Regions from separate parts of the Clostridium thermosuccinogenes genome, predicted to be linked through region 2. Evidence: riboswitches for the same ligand, from Rfam matches in the RefSeq annotation. Region 2 holds a riboswitch; the other holds the start of a gene.
The links. Region 2 has a riboswitch for lysine ahead of CDO33_RS11650 (transporter substrate-binding domain-containing protein). Riboswitches for the same ligand answer to the same signal wherever they lie in the genome.
Positions count from the first base shown of each region.

Region 1: linked by a shared signal. The riboswitch ahead of CDO33_RS07445 (aspartate-semialdehyde dehydrogenase) and the one ahead of CDO33_RS11650 (transporter substrate-binding domain-containing protein) in region 2 are both predicted to bind lysine.

Region 1 is NZ_CP021850.1:1,699,933-1,710,286, reverse strand. Features, by position in the region: gene tgt (tRNA guanosine(34) transglycosylase Tgt) at 1-848, opposite strand, end outside; gene queA (tRNA preQ1(34) S-adenosylmethionine ribosyltransferase-isomerase QueA) at 898-1,923, opposite strand; gene CDO33_RS07460 (hypothetical protein) at 1,972-2,259, opposite strand; gene CDO33_RS07455 (SpoIID/LytB domain-containing protein) at 2,297-3,976, opposite strand; lysine riboswitch at 4,224-4,400, shown strand; gene CDO33_RS07445 (aspartate-semialdehyde dehydrogenase) at 4,538-5,536, shown strand; gene dapA (4-hydroxy-tetrahydrodipicolinate synthase) at 5,667-6,548, shown strand; gene dapB (4-hydroxy-tetrahydrodipicolinate reductase) at 6,665-7,423, shown strand; gene CDO33_RS07430 (ACT domain-containing protein) at 7,449-7,937, shown strand; gene CDO33_RS07425 (PspC domain-containing protein) at 8,128-8,322, opposite strand; gene CDO33_RS07420 (ACT domain-containing protein) at 8,526-8,963, opposite strand; gene CDO33_RS07415 (phenylacetate--CoA ligase family protein) at 8,976-10,277, opposite strand.
Region 2 is NZ_CP021850.1:2,679,093-2,689,446, reverse strand. Features, by position in the region: gene CDO33_RS11685 (DUF1846 domain-containing protein) at 1-241, shown strand, start outside; gene CDO33_RS11680 (response regulator transcription factor) at 576-1,289, shown strand; gene CDO33_RS11675 (sensor histidine kinase) at 1,302-2,306, shown strand; gene CDO33_RS11670 (ABC transporter ATP-binding protein) at 2,755-3,438, shown strand; gene CDO33_RS11665 (ABC transporter permease) at 3,435-6,056, shown strand; gene CDO33_RS11660 (hypothetical protein) at 6,536-6,928, shown strand; gene CDO33_RS11655 (GGDEF domain-containing protein) at 7,112-7,744, shown strand; lysine riboswitch at 7,910-8,092, shown strand; gene CDO33_RS11650 (transporter substrate-binding domain-containing protein) at 8,298-9,110, shown strand; gene CDO33_RS11645 (amino acid ABC transporter permease) at 9,195-9,962, shown strand; gene CDO33_RS11640 (amino acid ABC transporter ATP-binding protein) at 9,995-10,354, shown strand, end outside.

The DNA of each region.
Region 1 (10,354 bases), 980 kb from region 2:
GTCATTACGGTGCCGTTCCTTCCAATACGGGTGGGCAGGACACAATCGAACATATCAATTCCCCTTATCGCACCCTCTACGAGATAATCGGGGCTTCCCACTCCCATAAGATAACGGGGCTTATCTTCCGGTAATAGAGGAACTGTGCATTCCAGCATTTCATACATAAGCTCTGCCGGTTCCCCAACGCTTAAGCCTCCGATGGAATAACCCGGGAAATCGAGTGCCACCAGTTCCTTTGCGCTTTGCTCCCTTAAGTCTTTGTATACTCCTCCCTGCACTATACCGAAAAGCGCCTGCCTTTCAGTGTTTTTGTGAGCTTCCTTGCATCTTTTGGCCCACCGGGTGGTTCTCTCGAGGGATTTTTTTGCATAATCATATTCAGCAGGGTAGGGAGTGCATTCATCAAAGCACATTATTATATCGGAGCCCAGGTCATTTTGAATTTCCACTGCCTTCTCCGGGGAAATAAAATGCCGGGAGCCGTCAATATGGGACTTGAAGGTAACACCGTCCTCCTCAATTTTCCTGAAGCTGCCCAGGCTGAAAACCTGGAAACCTCCACTATCGGTCAATATGGGCCTGTCCCAGTTCATAAAACTATGAAGCCCTCCGGCCTCCCTTATAATCTCCTGGCCTGGCCTCAAATATAAATGGTATGTATTGCTGAGTATAATTTTTGCATCAATCTCCTTCAATTCATCCGGGGACATACCCTTGACTGTAGCCTGGGTTCCAACAGGCATGAATACAGGAGTATCAAAAGAACCATGCGGGGTATGCACCCTTCCGAGCCTGGCTCCTGTCTGTTTGCATTTTTTAATGAGCTCGTATCTTATTGCTGCCATTTTCCACCTTCCTCATTACATTTCAATATTGCTTGCCGATGCCTATAGCCTATTTTATAAACATGGCATCCCCAAAGCTAAAAAAACTGTACCTTTCCTCAATTGCCACCCTGTATGCTTCAAAGATCTTGTCTTTGCCTGCCAAGGCGCTGACAAGCATCAAAAGCGTTGATTCGGGCAAATGAAAATTGGTTATGAGGGCATCTACCACCTTAAATTTATAACCGGGATATATGAAAATATCAGTCCAGCCATTGTGAGGAGTCACAAGACCCGTTTCATCCCCTGCCGTTTCCAGTACCCTGCAGGAAGTAGTACCAACAGCTATCACCCTTTTGCCGCTTTCTTTTGCAGCATTTATCTTTTTGCAGGCTTCTTCATTTATATTGTAAAACTCACTGTGCATTTTATGATCCTGGATGTTCTCAGTTTTCACCGGCCGGAAAGTGCCAAGGCCGACATGCAAAGTAACGTAGGCCAGGCTGACACCTTTCTTGGCAATGTTGTCCAAAAGCTCCTCCGTAAAATGAAGACCTGCCGTGGGTGCTGCCGCCGAACCATTATATCTCGAATAGACCGTCTGATATCTTTCCGAATCGTCAAGCCTTCGGGTGATATAAGGCGGTAGGGGTACAATACCCACCTTGTCCAATATTTCTTCAAATATCCCGTCATATTCAAATTTTACAATCCGGTTGCCTTCCTCCACAATATCAATGATCTCAGCTTTTAGGAGTCCTCCCCCAAACACAAACCTGGCTCCCGGTTTTGCACGCCTTCCGGGCTTTAATATCACTTCCCAGACACGTTCTTCTATCCTTTTTAAAAGGACAAATTCAATCTTGCCCCCGGTATCTTCCCTTGTCCCAAGAAGCCTTGCCGGAATTACCCGGGTGTCGTTCAAAACAAGGCAGTCCCCTGCGTCCAGATAATTTATGATATCTTTGAATATCTTATGCTCTATACTTCCCGTCGCCCTGTCCAAAACGAGCAAGCGAGACATCGCCCTCTCCTTTATAGGTTCCTGGGCAATCAATTCTTCGGGCAAATCATAGTAAAAATCACTAAGCTTCATCATTAATCCCTGCTATCCTTAAGTATTTATTAAGAAATCTTCGTTCCTTTACAAAATATCATCAGCAGCAAACCTTACTTTATAGAAGATGAAGTTGCCTGCATGATGCATGCGGTTCTTTCCGTTTTGATTGAAATGATCCTGCTTTTCCGCATCAAAACAGAATACATCAATCTCATAAGCAACTCGCACTTTTTTACCTGCTCTTTCAATTCCGTAAAGGGTTACATTTTTGCGAAATTTGGAGTAATTTAAACTTACATCAATTTCGTCCATTTCAAAATCATACAACAAAGCGGCTCCATTTACAATGCCAAAGGCAAAAAAATACTCCATGACTATTCACAGAGTATTTTAGGCCAAATTTTACATTTTATTCAACATCGACACCGGTAAAGTAATGCTTTAAAATCTCATCATAGGTAAATCCGGCTTCGGCCATACCTTTTGCTCCTTCCTGGCTCATTCCTACGCCATGGCCCCATCCTTTGCCCGTAAATGTGTATGTTGTCGGCACCGCAGTGATAGGCTTTAATTTATTGTCCGCACCTATCACCATCAGTCCGCTGCCCGATCCTGCGCCTATGGTTTTTACTCCGTTGGCTGTCATAACCTTGCTGCCGGACAATTGTACCTTCGGAGAGGTCTTCCCGGCACCCTTTACCGAAACTCCGGCGTCGGTGGTTATGGTAAAGAGCTGGCTATCCAGCGAAAACGCAGACCTGCATTTTGCCTTGGTGAACACGGCTTCACCTTTTGTGCCGCGCACCACCATCTCTATTGCCCTCCCGGCTTCGGAATACTGGGTTATGACGATGTTCAATATGTCTCCGGTGTCATAGCCCAATTGCAGCATACGATCCTTCACTTGTTGAGAGGTCATGGTCACTTCCCAGTTGTATTTCCATGAGTCACCGGACTCATATTTATCCTCTACGCTCTTCAGATAGGGTACGTCTCCTCCCCATACATTCTTTGAATCCTCAGTCCTTCCTCCGCTGGAACTGAAATAGAACACTTCGGCAAGACTTCCTTTATACAGAACCTTTTTGCCCGCAGTATCATCGACTGCTTTGTTGGAGCGGGCATCTTCGGTACTCAGGCCTTTGTATACCTGACAATGGGTGGTGGAACACAGATCAAACCCAAGAGTTTCGTGCCGGTTCAAGCTAGAAAGGGTGTATGTACGCGCAGCCACTGCCTGAGCTTTCAAAGCCTCAGGATGAGACGAAGCTTGTATTTCTGCCGGAACAACACCATATAGGTATTGCTCCAGAGGCAGTACGTTTGTCACTGTCATGTCGCTGTCCTGCAGCCGCCTTACTTCCAGATCCCCCCTGTAGCTGTTGGTGTTGTTTATGGTCAAAGAATAGGGATCATTTTCTGTCCTGGGTTGTATCTGCAGTACTCCTTTGCTGCTGCAATAAACCATGGCAGCTTCCCCTTTGCTGTTTTGAACCACAATGCTTTTTGAGGACTGAGATACGGTGCTAACTGTGGTATCCCCATTCCCCAATGCCGGTTTCAGAGTTTCAGCCATATATTTTTCAGCAGTTGCCTCGTCGGTAAAGAATCCGGTCCATACCTGCCAGCAATCTGCATATGCGACATATGCGTCTATGCCTTTCTTTTTCAAAGCGTCTGCCTGAGCTCTGGCAGCCTTGGCATCTTTGTAATCTCCCCCTATCCTCACATGATAAGGTCCAATCTTCTCTCCCTGCTTTGCAGGCTCCTTTCCGGGAGTATATTCTGTCAACACTCCGTTTGTATTAATAAAGAAGGAATCTTTTCTTATAGTAACAATATTGTTTGTCGTTTCTTCAAACAATAAGACAAGCTTGCCGTCCTCCAGGGAGTTTATGGTCAATCCTTTGGCAGCGTTTACATTAAAGCTGCAGACAGCCGTGTTGATACCGGACGCCTTATCTGTAAAGTACAATCCGATCCTTATCTTTTCTGGTACATTTATGGCGGCGCTTGCCGAAAATCCGGAATTTATAAAGATGCTAAGTACAAAAATGACAGTAAATATTATTTTAATATGTTTTTTCATAAGCTCCTCCAATTTATCCTATGTATAGACAGTACTGCATAAATTAACAGTTAGTTATTCGACAGCAATATCGATTTTCCCTACTGATTTTGATTTTTTAATAATATTGTAACAATTTACCTTTCGCAATGGAGACAATCATCAAATCACTGGATGCGAAATATAATATAAAAGATAGCTGTAAAAGCAGCAAATTTCATTTGACATTAGAATCTTTGGATGTTATTATAAATAAAATGAATATGGTAAAAATGATAGAGGTGCGTTTTTCAATAGTACGTCCGCTGAAAAGAAAGGGCTTTAATGATGCTGACGGAAAGGGTCAAACGCCGAAGGATGATCATCCCTTTTGTGGTCCTTCCTGGTTATATGGTTAATAGCCATATAATTGTCATCAGTAAAATGATGGAGCGCTATCAGTTCAATTTACAGGATCATAAACAAGATCCAAGACAATTTTTACAGAACTGCTGGTACTCCAAACCAGCTTTTTTAATTTACATTAATTTATAAGTGTAAAGCAATAATAAAGTAAAATTGAAGAACAAGGGGGTTCTCGATATGAAAAAAGTGAATCTGGCGGTAGTAGGCGCAACCGGAATGGTGGGAAGGACTTTTATCAAGGTACTGGAAGAAAGAAATCTACCTATTGATAATATATATTTCTTTGCTTCAAGCAGATCGGCAGGATCAAAAATAACTTTCAACGGAAAAGAGTATACGGTGGAAGAACTGACGGAAAATTCTTTTGACCGCGGGATTGACATTGCTCTCTTCTCCGCAGGAGCCAGCACAAGTCAAAAGTTCTCACCCATAGCCGCTTCAAAGGGATGTGTTGTTGTCGACAACAGCAGTGCATGGAGAATGGATCCCACTGTGCCTCTGGTAGTTCCCGAAGTCAACCCGCAGGATATAGAATGGAACAAGGGTATCATAGCCAATCCCAATTGTTCAACTATCCAGGCGGTTGTGGCTTTGAACCCGCTTCACAAAAAGTATAAAATAAAGAGGATAGTCTATACCACCTTCCAGGCTGTATCCGGCGCTGGTATGAAAGGGTATATGGATCTTGAGGAAGGACTTCGGGGAAAGCCGCCGGCTAAGTTCCCCCATCCGATAGCAAACAATGTTTTGCCCCATATAGACGTTTTCCTCCCCAATGGCTATACCAAAGAGGAAATGAAGATGGTATTTGAGACGAAGAAAATCCTGGGTGACCAGAGCTTAAGGATAACCGCAACAACTGTAAGGGTTCCTGTTTTTAACGGCCATAGCGAATCCATAAATGTGGAGTTCGAAAATCAGTTTGATGTTGACGAACTGAAAGAGGTTTTGAAAAATGCTCCTGGTATCGTAGTGCAGGATGATCCTGAAAATAACGTCTATCCTATGCCAATAAACGCTAGCGGAAGGGATGAAACCTTTGTTGGCAGAATCCGTCGTGATGAAAGTGTTGAAAGCGGAGTTAACCTTTGGGTAGTCGCCGATAACATAAGAAAAGGCGCTGCTACCAATGCTGTTCAGATCGCACAGGAATTGATAAAAATGTGGAGCAAATAGTATATATTGCAGTTGGCAGATTTAGTCTGCCAACTGTTTTAACTAACGGAAGTTCATGCATGATCGTTTATGCCTGTTGATGCATAAACTGATATGCGAGTACATATTTTTGAGGAAAGGATGTATCTAAATGCGTAAACCGTTGTTCAAAGGTTCAGGTGTAGCAATAGTAACCCCATTTACCGATGATGGAGTTGACTTTGGAAAACTTGAAGAGCTGATCGAATTTCAGATCAGCGAAGGTACTGATGCAATAATAATTTGTGGTACTACAGGTGAAGCTTCAACTATGCCCGACGATGAACACATAGAGACCATCAGATTTACCGTTGAAAAAGTCAACAAAAGATTACCGGTAATTGCAGGTGCAGGAAGCAACGATACACGGCATGCGGTAGAGCTCAGCAAGCGTGCTGAAGCTGCAGGTGCTGATGCAATCTTAAGTGTAACTCCTTATTATAACAAAACTACACAAAAAGGGCTTTATGAGCATTTCAAGGCCATAGCCGGCAGTGTGAAAATCCCGATAGTACTTTATAACGTACCTTCCAGAACCAATTTGAACATCAATCCTGAAACCATCCAAGCCCTGTCGGAAATTGAAAATATCTTAGCTATAAAGGAATGCAACCTTGCCCAGGTGGGTGAAGTAATCAATCTCTGCAGGAAAGATTTCTATATTTATTCCGGCAATGATGAACAGATACTTCCATTTATGGCCTATGGAGCATGTGGAGTTATTTCAGTTATGGCTAACATCATACCGAAGGATACCCACGATATAGTAGCCAAATATCTGGAAGGCGATGTTGCCGGCAGCAGGGAGCTGCAGCTTAAAGTCCTCGATCTTATAAAAGCTCTCTTTGTTGAAGTAAGTCCCATACCGATAAAAGCAGCAATGAATCTCATGGGCATGAACGTGGGTAAATGCCGCATGCCTTTGGTGGATATAAGCGAAAAAAATCTGGAAATACTAAAAAAAGCGATGAGAAACTACGGAATTATAAACTAATAACAAAATAAATATATTAGAATTAGTCAAAGCAGTAATCGATGAAATTCGCGCAGTACGATCTATAAAGCTTTATAATATACTACGTTCATTAAAGGAAGAAAGTGTGATATCAAATGATAAGAATATTAATGAGTGGATGCAACGGAAAAATGGGCCAGGTTATTACCAGGCTGTCATCACAGTTTGATAACTTGAAAATAGTAGCAGGTTATGATAAAAACGATGCAATAAGCAATCCTTATCCGGTTTTTACAGATTTGAAAAGCTGCAATGTTGAAGTGGACGTCGTAATTGATTTTTCTCATCCGTCTGCTTTTAATGATGTGCTTGACTTTGCCGTATCCCGAAAAGTTGCTCTCGTAATGGCAACAACAGGATTGTCCCAGGCAAATGTAAAGGCGCTGGAAGCCGCCTCCGGCTCTATTCCGGTGTTCTTTTCAGCAAACATGTCCCTGGGCGTGAATCTGATGGTGGACCTGGTCAAAAAAGCAGCAAAAGTTCTGGAAAACAACTTTGATATAGAGATTATAGAAATGCATCACAATCAAAAAATTGACGCTCCCAGCGGTACCGCACTGGCAATTGCGGACGCCATAAATTCGGTTTTGGAGCAGAAACGTGAATATATATATGACCGGCATTCCAGGAGGAAAAAGAGAAGCCCTAGTGAAATCGGTATCCACGCCATACGCGGTGGAACAATTGTGGGGGATCATTCCGTCATATTTGCCGGTAATGATGAGATAATAGAAATCAAGCATACTGCTATGTCAAAAGAGATTTTCGGAGTTGGCGCCCTTAAAGCAGCCGGTTTTATCAAGTCCAAAAAGCCCGGCATGTACAACATGAACGATCTGGTAGAAAGTATGTAAGCAATAACCTAGGGAGGTGGATGCTTTGTCCCAAAGTCCGGTTACAAATGTGTCAATAAACTATAATGTAGCTCTGATAACCATTGACAATCTACCGTCCGACAAAATGCATCTGATACCTGACATTTTTAACGCAATAGCGGAACAGAACATAAATATCGATATGATAAGCCAGGCGCCTCCATATCGTGGCGTTATCAACCTGTCTTTCACTTTGCCTTCCGATGACCTTGTGAAAGCCATAAGCGTACTGAACAAATTCAAGAAGATAGTGCCTGGTTTATTCATAGAAATAAATGCAGAGAATACAAAGCTATCAGTTTATGGTGAGCAAATGAAAAATATTCCGGGAGTAGCTGCGAAGCTCTTCACCATTTTCGCCGGAAACGGGATTGATATAAAGCTGGTAACCACTTCCGAAGTGGATATATCCTATCTCATCGATGAGAAGGATGTGGATAAGGCGCTCAAAGCCATAAAGGATGAATACAATATAAATTTACAGGAAGGCTGAAACTTAAGCTAACTATTTGGGTCAACGCCATGCCAATAATGCTCTATAGCATTACAAAGAGCTAAATTTACTGTTCAAAACGAATCATATTTTAGTCTTTTATAAGATAATCAGCCATCTTGTCATAAGATGGCTGATTATTCTTTAGCATCGCATGCTTTCCCAGCATTTCTGAAACCCTTCATCTTCATTAAAACCTTGGAGGCTTTGGTATTATAGCCCATGCTATCAAATACGCAACAATGCCTGTGCCGGCGGATGCAAGAGTTAAAATAACAACCAAAAGCCTTATAAGTGTAGGATCTACCCGGAAGTATTCACCCAATCCTCCACAAACTCCACCGATTTTTTTATCCGTTTCAGAAAGATATAATCTTCTATCCATAAGTAATCTATTCCCCCTGCCAATTGTATATATCGTAGTTTAATCTTTATTTCTGATAATATATACGCAAGCCCAAATATTTTGTCTGAAAAACTAATACCATTAAAATAAAGAAATAATTCCCATCAGATCACCAGCCGGTTTTGCCATGCTTCTGTGGGAATTTTCCGGATCGCATCCGGTGAAAGCCTTAATCGGTCTTTTTATAGTTTATATACATCACTGGAGGGAAGTACCTTTATGCCTGATTCCGTCAGCAGCTTTATTGCCTCTTCCGTATGAGGGTCATCAACCCTTAGGATTACCATAGCCTCGTTGACAGCTTTCCCTACAAAGGCATACATGTACTCGATATCCAAGCCGGCATCCCTCAATATGCACAAAGCCTCCGATAAGCCTCCTGGTTTATCTGCAACAGCAATAGCTATCACGTTTGTCGTGCTTACTGCAAAATCATTCTCCTTAAGGATTCTCTCCGCCTCCTCAGGTTTATTTACAATAAGCCTTAAAACTCCGTAATCCGTGGTGTCGGCTATTGATAGAGCACTGATGTCGATGTTGTTGCTGCCCAGCAGCTTCGTCACCTCTGCCAGTCTGCCTGATTTGTTCTCGAGAAAAATGGAAATCTGCTTTACATGCATATTTTCCCCTCCTTAAATTTTTCTTTTATCAATAATGCGCTTTGCTTTTCCCTCACTTCTTTCAATACTTTTGGGTTCCACCAGCTTAACCCTGGCGCTGATGCCCAGGGTAGTTTCTATATCCTTGTGCAGCTTGCGCTCAATATCTTCTATACGCTTTACTTCATCGGAAAACATGCTTTGGCTCATTTCCACCCTTACTTCCAAAGTATCGAGGTTATTCACCCTGTCGACTATCAGAAGATAATGGGGTGCAGTTTCACCCATGTTGAAAAGCACTTCTTCAATCTGGGACGGGAATACATTGACTCCCCTGATGATAAGCATGTCATCGCTTCTTGCAGATACCTTTTTCATCCTTACGGTGGTTCTTCCGCATTCACATTTTTCATAGTTCAGTGAGGATATGTCCCTTGTGCGGTATCTCAACAGCGGCAGGCCTTCCTTTGTGATTGTACTGAAAACCAGCTCGCCGGTTGATCCCGGAGGCAGCACTTCCTCCGTATCGGGGTCGATGATTTCCGGAATGAAATGATCCTCCTGTATATGTAAACCACATCGGCATGTGCATTCACTGGCCACACCAGGACCGATGACTTCGCTCAATCCATATATATCTATAGCTGTAATGCCAAAACGTTCCTCGATCTCAGCACGCATCCTTTCCGACCACGGTTCCGCTCCAAAAATCCCTGACTTGAGCTTGAGATCTTCCTTTTTTAATCCTATTTCCTCCATTTCCTCTGCCAGGTACAGGGCATAAGAAGGAGTGCAGGCTAATATCGTCGTGCCAAAATCCTTCATTATCTGCAGCTGTCTTTTAGTATTACCGCCTGAAACCGGGATAACAGTCGCTCCTACCCTTTCTACTCCGTAGTGGACGCCAAATCCTCCGGTAAACAAGCCATAGCCATATGCCACCTGTACAATGGAGTCTTTGTCCGCTCCGGCATTTACAAGGGTTCTAGCCATAACCTCAGCCCAAGTATCCAGGTCTCTTCTTGTATATCCCACTACCGTCTGTTTCCCTGTCGTACCTGAAGATGCGTGTATCCTTACAATTTCGCTCATGGGTACGGCAAAAAGCCCGTAGGGATAATTATCTCTCAAGTCCTGCTTATAAGTAAAGGGAAGCTTTTTCAAATCATCCAGGGATTTGATGTCACACGGCTCCAGTCCCGCCTTCTGCATCTTGTCCCTGTAAAAAGGAACATTGTGATATACCCTTTTTACCGTTTCTATCAATCTTTCAGTTTGAACTTTCTCTCTTTCTTCTCTTGACATGCATTCATAAGTTGGATTCCAACACTGCATACATATGCCCTCCCTAAAATTATTCAATAGTGCAGAGCAGGCAAAGCATTGATGCATAGCATTAATGCGCTTTTTAT
Region 2 (10,354 bases):
AAAGCATATGGGCAACCGCAACCCACGGCTGCATACCGACGAAATACTGATAGCACTGGCCATCTGTGCCACCACCAATCCTACGGCAGCGCTGGCCATACAGCAGCTTTCAAAGCTGCGGGGATGCGAGGCGCATTCAACCGTAATACTGTCCCGGGTTGATGAAAATGTGTTTCAGAAGCTAGGTGTCAATCTGACATGCGAGCCGCAATATCAATCGAAGAAGCTTTATCATAAATAAACCTGTCAGTTTTAATATGAGCCGTATCACCAATGGTGATATGGCTCATACTTGTTTACACGAATTTTTACAAATGTACCCGGATATTTTGCAGATGAGATGATGAAGAGATTTCAAATTAACTCCCTTTATATGGGCACAAGTCCGCAGGCATTGCTTGACACCGTCCTTTGCCTATTTGAAATTTAATTTTATCTGTCTTGTTTGTTAAAATATGAAAAACAGGTGATATAAATTTATTACCTGCTTTGTGACAGCATTTCATGATATTGTCCGGATATATGAAAAAGTTGTGATATAATAAAACAAAAACTATAAATGAGGGATGAACTTTATGAGCTCGGTTGATGTAAGCTCAAAAGGTACGGATAAGAAAATACGGCTGCTGCTGGTTGAGGATGATAAAACAATAGCCCTTGGCCTTGAATATTCGTTGGCTCAGGAGGGCTTTGAGGTTACTATATGCTATGATATGGCATCTGCCCTGGAGAAAATATCTGTTACGGATTTTGATTTTGCACTTTTGGATATAGCGCTTCCTGATGGAAATGGCTTTGATATATGCAGAAAGTTAAAGATGAAGGGGGACACTCCTGTAATATTCCTGACTGCCAGGGATGATGAGGGCAGTGTGGTCATGGGCTTGGACATAGGGGCAGACGACTACATCACAAAGCCTTTCAGGATAAGGGAACTTCAGTCCCGAATCCGCAGCGTCCTCAGAAGAACTCATAAATCTGCCGAGGATGGCACGGTTCTGCATTATGGAAATGTAACTGTAAATATTGCTGAGGGGAAAGTCAGGAAAAACGGAAACGATGTATTTTTGACGGCGCTGGAATACCGCCTTTTGCTCATCCTGATCAACAATGAAGGACGCATAGTGACCCGAAACCAGCTCATCGAAAGCATATGGGATGTTTCGGGGGATTTTGTGAATGACAATACCCTCACTGTATATATAAAAAGGTTGAGGGAGAAAATAGAGGACGATCCCCAGAACCCTACCATCATAAAAACCGTGAGAGGACTGGGATATCAGATATAGGAGAAGAAGCATATGGCTTTTTTTCGCAACGGTGAAATAAGAATATTGCTCGTTAGTGTTTCAATCATATCTGCAATTCTGATTGCCGGAGGCTTTGTGGCTGGCGTAATAACAGGCTTTTTTGTGCTGCTTTCGGTTTTTTTGCTGTGCCTGGTATTTTTTCTGTTTACTGCATGGCGTTATAGGCATATTGCAAAATTATCGCAGTATCTTAGGAGGATCAGCGCCGGAGAATATTCCTTGGACATTCGGGATAACAGGGAAGGGGAATTGAGCATACTGAAAAGCGAGATCTACAAGGTAACTTTGATGCTCTCCCAATATAATGAACAGTTAAAGAAGGAGAAGCTCCTTTTGTCATCCCAGATGGCTGATATATCCCACCAGTTGAAAACACCTCTCACTTCCATGATGGTGATGGCTGATCTACTGAGGGATGAAAAGCTGCCGGAGGAAAAACGCCGGGAGTTTACGTCCCATATACATGCCCAATTGGAGAGGATCGAATGGCTGGTTTCCTCCCTGTTAAAAATGTCCAAGCTGGATGCAGGCGTGCTGGAAATGAATCCCCGGGAAATCTCCGCCCGCACACTTATAGAAAAGGCTTTGAGTCCCCTTTTAATTTCCATGGAAATAAAGGATATTTCATATTCCATAACGGGAGAAGACAGGGTAATCAAATGCGATCTGCAGTGGACTGCAGAAGCGCTGATTAACATTTTAAAGAACTGCATAGAGCATACTCCCGAAGGGGGCAGAATTGATATTTCAATACAGGACAACCCTCTTTATTCGGAAATAAAAATAGCCGACAACGGTCCCGGCATCAGCAAAGAGGATTTACCCCATATATTCACGCGTTTTTACCGAGGCAAAAACGCATCTCCTGACAGTGTTGGAATCGGACTAGCCATGTCGCTGAGCATCATCCGCAATCAGCAGGGAGATATTACGGTGGAAAGCAAGCCTGGACAGGGAAGCACTTTTTTTATTCGATTATACAAATCCGTAATATAGCAAGCCTTAAGTGACTAAATTGTCACAAAAATAGTCACCGGATTGTCATTTTCATCTAGTACAATTACCCTTGTATTATTAAAGATGCGCAAAAAACCGGATACTTACATGGTACAATCTTTGTGGTTTTCGCCTTTAACTGTGTTTAATTTGAATGCTTAAGACGAAAATAAGTATGTTATTTTCACTATTGGCAGTGCTTTGAAGGTATGAGAAATCGTGGGTGATAATGGAGATAAGTTAATAGATATTTGCTATAGCAGAGGATAAGGCAAATTACAGGACCAAATCCGTTGCCTTGCCTTTTGCATGTGGCTCACCCTTGATATTTGGACCTACACTTGGAGATGCCGGTGTAAAAATATTGTCGCCGGACTTGCTACCAGTGAAAATATGGAATAAAAATCCGGTTTTTGAGTTTTGGATGAAACAAATTTGGAGGTGCTTTATGACAATATTGCAAGTTAAAAATCTGACAAAGATATATGGAAAAGGGGATACGGCGGTGACAGCGCTGAACAATGTCTCCTTTTCGGTGGAAAAAGGGGAGTTCGTGGCGGTCATCGGCCCTTCCGGTTCCGGAAAGTCGACGCTGCTGCATATATTGGGAGGAGTTGATACTCCGACATCGGGAAAGGTCTACATCGACGGAACGGATATCTACAGCCTGGATTCATCAAGACTGGCAATTTTCAGGCGCAGGCAGATCGGATTGATTTATCAGTTTTATAACCTCATTCCAGTCCTTAATGTGGAGGAGAATATAACGCTGCCTTTGCTGTTGGATGGCAGGAAAGAGGACAAAAACAGGCTGCAGGAGCTGCTTACAACCTTAGGCTTGAAGGAACGGGCGCACCATCTGCCCAACCAGCTCTCCGGAGGGCAGCAGCAGAGAGCTTCCATAGGCCGGGCTCTTATTAACAATCCCGCCTTGGTTCTTGCGGATGAACCCACGGGGAATCTGGACAGCAAAAACAGTGAAGAGATCATCTCCCTGCTCAAGCTTTACAATCGGAAGTACAACCAGACTTTAATCGTAATAACCCATGATGAAAAAATAGCCCTTCAGGCAGACAGAATAATCAGCATAGAAGATGGGGCTATTGCAAAGGATGAGGTGATCCGGAGATGAATATAGTAAATAAAGTTACATTGAAATGGTTGATAATGAATAAAACCCGCACCATTGTCACCATCATCGGTGTCATACTGTCCGCTGCCATGATAACCGCCGTAACAACTCTTATATCCAGCGCTCAGAATTACGCCATCAAATTCACAATTGCGGAAGAGGGCGACTGGCATGCGGTTGCCTATGATGTAAGCAGTAAAGGCATCGAAGCTATCAGCAAGAGAGATGACATAAAGGATGCAGCCGTAGTCAAAAACTCAGGATACGCATTATTGAAAGGCAGCATAAATGAATACAAACCCTATTTGTACATCATGGAATTGGACGATAAAGCCTTTAAAACCCTTCCGGTGCATTTGACAGAAGGGAGGCTGCCGGAGAATGAAAAGGAAATTTTGATTTCCGACCATATATCGGGAAATGGCGGAGTTCAATACAAGATAGGGGATACACTGACCCTTGATGTGGGTGATCGTGTCATGGGGGACGGAATAGTCCTGGGGCAGAAAAACACTTATGCCGTCAGCGAGGATGGAGAAGTGCTAGAAAAGCTTGTGGTAAAAGAAACCAGAACGTTCACGGTGGTTGGGGTGTGCAAAAGGCTTTCCTACAGATTGGAGAACTACTTTGCACCGGGATATACCATATTAACAAAGCTGAATCCGCAGGAATTGACGGATGATGATGATCTTGACATATATTTTAAAGCCAAAAATCCCCGCAAAATCTATGATATTGCCGACAGCCTGCAAGACATCGGGGAAAATGGCTTGGATTACAACAGTGAGTTGCTCAGATTTATGGGAGTCAGCAATATTGACAATTTTAATACCGTATTGCTCAGGCTTGGAGCTATTCTTATAGTATTGATAATGGTGGGATCGATAGCTCTGATATACAACTCCTTTTCCATTTCGGTCAGCGAACGCAAAAAGCAGTTCGGACTGCTTTCCTGTGCCGGCGCCACCTCACGGCAGATCAAGCATTCGGTTTTTTTTGAGGCTTTGGCAATTGCTGTCATAGGGATACCTTTGGGGGTGATGTCGGGAATTCTGGGCATAGGAGTTACCCTCTACTTTGTGGGAGATCTTTTTGCCAGCATGATAACGACCAATATCCCTGTTTCATTAAGACTTTCGGTATCACCTTTATCAATTGTAGTAGCTGCTTTGGTAGCTCTTATTACTATTTTAATATCTGCCTATATTCCTGCCCGGCGTGCGGCCAGGGTATCGGCTATGGATGCCATACGGCAGACCACGGAAATTAAACTGACAGGAAAACAGGTAAAAACCTCCCGGCTTACCCGAAAGATTTTTAAAATTGAGGGCGACCTGGGGATGAAAAATATGAAGAGGAACCGCCGGCGCTATAGAAGCACGGTAATATCGCTGTTTATAAGCGTGGTTCTGTTTGTGTCGGTTTCTGCCTTTTCCATGTATTTAAGGGACAGCGTCATGAATGTCTATGAGAATCAAAAATATGATCTTCTATATAGTATAGACAGTAAAAGTCTGAAGGATTCCACAATCAGTGCCTTTAATGATATCCTCAGTTTGGACAGTGTGAAGGAAGGTGCGTTGGTAAGATACACTTACTGTGATGTGAAAGTCCAAAAAGAACAGGTGCAGGGAGCCTGGTATGAGGAAAAGGTGAGCCAGGGTCATATATCTGAGGGGCAGGATGCTCTTGTACATGTAGATTTATACAGCGTGGACCATGATACATTTACCGATTATGTGCGGGAGTTGGGTCTGGAGGAGTCCCTGTTTGAAAACCCTGCTTCACCGGCAGGAATTCTTGTAGACAAACAGCATTTCTTCGACCAAAACATGCAAAAATACAGGAATACCAGCATTTTTGATGAGCATAAGCCTGAAACCTTATCATTATCAGTGGGCTATGGTGACAGCGACGGAAAAGGGAACAGGAGAAGAACAGATATTGCAATAGCAGCTGTGGCGGACAAAGCTCCTTTCGGTATACAAGATTATGCTTACAAAGATACCGTGCTGATTATCATTGATACCGGTGCGGAGAAGTCCTTGTTTGCTGATATTGAGCCGGAGTGGAATGGTTATATGTGTTTCAGTTCCGACAAACCTTTCAAAGCAGAGGAGGATATGAAGAAGATACTTAGTGATGCAGGCCTTAGTTCTACGGACATATACAATGTTGCTGAAATGCTGCAGGACAACCGGAACCTCATCACCATACTGTCGGTTTTCTCCTATGGGTTCATCATACTGATATCCCTCATAACCATAGCTAATGTGTTCAATACCATATCCACCAATGTCAACCTGAGGAGAAGGGAATTTGCCATGTTGAAGTCAGTGGGCATGACCGATAGGAGTTTCAGGCGGATGATGAATTTCGAATGCATATTTTACGGACTGAAAGCACTGATTTACGGACTGCCGGTATCCATATTCCTTACGTACCTGATATATCAAAGCGTAAATGAGGGCGTCGATATGGCCTTCTATCTGCCTACACAAGGCATACTGATCAGCATAGCGTGTGTATTCCTGGTGGTATTTTCCAGCATGATTTATTCTATGAGAAAGATAGGCAGGGAGAATATTCTGGACGCCTTGAAAAATGAAAATCTATAGCAGGATCGGCAAAACATAAATAACTTTCAATTTTGGAGATTATATGCCTTATATGCAGATATTCGCCTGTATTTATTACAGGCGAATATAGTTTTTTGGGAATATTTTTTGTATAATTCTGCAATGGATCTGACTTGTTATGTCAGCGCGAAAAACATGAATAGCGTTTTCATTATACATATCGCATCTATCAAATTTTGCAGGTTAACCCATATTAGATGTGGCTATTTTGCTTTTAAGCCAATAATTTATATTATAATTTGACGTAAAATTATGTAAAAGTAAACAAAATTGTGATATTATGATTTTGTGTCCTAGGCTTGTACTCTTCTTTGCTGGCAGGCTGTTTTTCAAAAAGGGATGTAAAGGAAGGTACGATGAGCTACTTGGATTACAACGGCTGAATTCATCATTTAGTACGTTGCTGCCTTGCATATGGCATGCTTAGAGAAAATGAAGCCGGAAACAGGTGTTGTATAATGAAAATAGATATTATAAATTGGATTAAAGAATTTTTGATATTATCGGTTCAGGATAAACATAAAGAAGAATTTGAACAGGAAATCGATAAAATTAATCTGGCCAGGGCGAAGGTTACACTTATAACTTCCATCATTATTGAAATGATGGTGATAACGGCTTATTGCATTTTCAAAAAAGGGAGCGTATTCGAAAAACCTGGCATTTACTATGGTATCATGTATATACTCTTACTTGTGACAATGATAGTGTTTTTGGTGGTATTTAGCAGATTAGGCGCAAACATCTCTAAGCATGCAAAAGTCATACGGGTGGTTTTTGTGGCTTTTACCATTTATATCCTGATATGGTGCGCGTTGATATCGGTGCTGGATCAGCTGACATATGGGTAGGTCATTGTATATATAATGGCCACTGTGGCTGTTTCGGTAATTCCTTACTACAAACCTGTAACTATGTTGCTTATCTATCTTCCGGTTCACATAATATTTATGGCTTTTATGCTCCGCTTTCAAAAATCCAACTATGTACAGTATGCCAATAATTTGAACAGCAGTACCTTTTTAATGATATCTTTGGCTATATCATACATGAGATATAAAAAGCAGATTGAGGACTTTAAAAACAGAAAGATAATACAGGAAAAGAACGAAGAGTTAAAACGGGTGAACAAGGAATTGGAGGAGGCAAACCATAAGCTGGATATACTTTCGCAAACAGATAGCTTAACCAGAGTTTTCAACCGTTTCGCCTTTGACAAGGCAATAGAGGCAGAGTGGAACAGGTGCAAGCGCTATTCTATGCCACTGTCTCTGATTATAGTGGATGTGGATTTTTTCAAGGCATATAATGATAATTATGGACATCAGGCCGGAGATGTATGTATAAGAAGGATAGCAGAAGCTTTGTCGAGCTGCCTGGAGCGTCCTACAGATTTTGTTGCCAGGTACGGAGGAGAAGAGTTTGGAGTACTGCTGCCCGGCATTGAAAAGGAGGAAGCCTATTTGCTTTCAGAGCGGATGAGAAAAAAGGTGGAAGAGCTTTCCATACCCCATGAACATTCCGCGGCTTCCCGTTGGGTTACAATCAGCATGGGGGTTAATACGGCTTTTCCTTCTCTGGAGCCTTCACTGGAGGGTTTTATAAGGGCTGCGGATATGGCTTTGTATAAAGCTAAGGAGATGCGTAACACCACCGTAACTGTTTAAATTTGCTTGCTTATGGTAGATTTTTGATATTCGGTCAGTTTGTTCTTTTTCTGATGTAGTATTATTTATGCGCTGTTTTGCAAAAAATATCAAAGTATGTTGACAGCAGTAATATGTTGTTGTAGACTATATGTATAATTTAATAGAACAAGCCTCACTTTTGACAGGTGAGGTAGAGGCGCGGCGTTTAACAGTCTTTAGAGGAGTTTGAGAAGCGATGATGCTATTGAGAAGGAAACGCTGCCGAAGCGAATAGTATACTCAGTGCTATTTGCTGGGCTTGCAGTTAAGAGCTGCAAGACTGTCTCAATAAATAAGCCTGATTTATTGAGTTGTGCTATCTCATTGGCAAAAGAAGGACTAGGTGTGACTGTTGACACTAAGACCTGAGAATGCCTCAGGTCTTTTTTGGTAAGTAAAAGAGCATAAAAAGCTGAATAGTGTTGCCAGGTACAGACATTTGTTATTTTATCATAATTTAATGTTGCAAAACATGAAAGTAAACATAATATGGTAGTAAGGGCTATCATGGTTAACAATTAGGGGGAGTTTCATGAAGAAAAAAATATCTTTATTGGCAGCAGCATGCATAGCATTATCCGTATTTTTGTCAGGATGCCGAAAAAGTGATGACAAAACCTTTAAGGTGGGTATGGAAGCAGGCTATCCGCCCTTTAACTGGACCCAGACGGATGATTCCGGTGGTGCGGTGAAAATAGACGGCAGTTCTGAATACGCCGGTGGATATGATGTGGAAATTGCCAAGAGAATTGCAGAAGGGCTGGGAAAAGAGCTGGTTATTGTAAAGACCGAATGGCTTGGCCTTATACCGGCACTGACATCAGGCAAAATCGATGCGATAATTGCAGGCATGTCACCAACGGCAGAACGTAAGGAATCCATCGACTTTACCGATGATTACTATAAGTCTGATCTGGTTATGGTTGTAAAAAAAGGCTCCAAATATGAGAATGCAACCTCAATACAGGATTTCAAGGGTGCAAAAATAACTGCCCAGCTAAACACATTCCATTATACGGTAATAGATCAGATTGAGGGAGTAGACAAGCAGACAGCCATGGATGATTTTCCTGCCATGAGAACTGCCCTTGAATCGGGAGTAATTGACGGATATGTGTCCGAACGCCCTGAAGGGGTCAGTGCTGAAGCTGCCAATCCAAACTTCAAGATGGTGGTGTTCACCGATGGATTTGAGACATCGGAGGAAGATACGTCAATTGCAGTAGGTATCAAAAAAGGCAGTGATCTGAAAAATAAAATCAATGAAATACTGGCAGGTATCTCGGAAGAGGAACGCATAAGCATTATGGATGCCGCAATAAAAAACCAGCCGGCATCAAATTGACATCCCGGTATTAGAAACAGGATTTATGGAAACCGAGTGCATTTTTACGCATTCGGTTTCATTTATGATTAAAGGAGGGGCAAAATGAGCTTTGAGCTTATTCTACAAATAATATCAAAATACTGGCCTATGCTTCTTAGGGGAGCGGGTGTGACTCTGCTGGTTTCTATAATCGGTACTGTTTTTGGTTTTGTCATTGGTTTGGTGGTGGGAGTTATCCGTACCATTCCAGTCCCGGAAAGAGGAGCTAAAAGGTGGATTTTAAAAGTTGCAAATGCTGTTCTTTCAGCATATATAGAAATATTCCGGGGCACCCCCATGATTGTGCAGGCAATGGTTATATTTTACGGCTCTGCCCAAGCCTTTGGGCTGGATATGAACCGTATGGTGGCAGCAATTCTAGTAGTTTCGATAAATACTGGAGCTTATATGGCGGAAATTATCCGCGGGGGCATAATTTCCATAGATAAAGGCCAGTATGAAGCAGCCCAGGCCATAGGCATGAACCATACCCAGACAATGTTCAATGTAGTGCTGCCGCAGGCCATTCGTAATATACTGCCGGCAACAGGCAATGAGTTTGTGATCAATATTAAGGATACCTCGGTGCTAAATGTTATTTCTGTTACTGAGCTGTATTTCCAGACCAAATCAATTGCTGGCAGTACGTTTAAATTCTTTGAACCGTTCTTTATTGCATGCATTATATATTTTATTATGACCTATTCGGTTACAAGGATTCTTCGCTACCTTGAAAAGAAGATGGATGGCCCGGAGAATTATGTCCTGCATGCGGGTCAAATACAAGCAGAAATACCTCAGAATATGCAAGTCAGGACAAAAAATGGCTAAGCAAGCCGGATATAGACAAAGGGGTGTAATCCATGGAAAAAGTTATCGATATCCAGCACTTGAGCAAGTCCTTTGGAGGTCATGAAGTACTAAAAGACATAAATTTTTCAGTTGCTAAAGGAGAAGTGGTTTGTATCATCGGCTCCTCCGGATCTGGAAAATCGACACTGCTTCGCTGTATTAATCTGTTGGAGAAGCCGAGTGGCGGCCAAATTATTTATAAAGGGCAGAATATTTTAGACGACGGTCATGATATATATGAATACCGTACAAAGATGGGGATGGTCTTCCAGCAATTCAACCTGTTTAACAATCACAATGTTTTAGGAAACTGCATAGTAGGGCAGATGAAGGTCTTGAAACGCTCCAGGGAAGAGGCCGAAAAAGTGGCT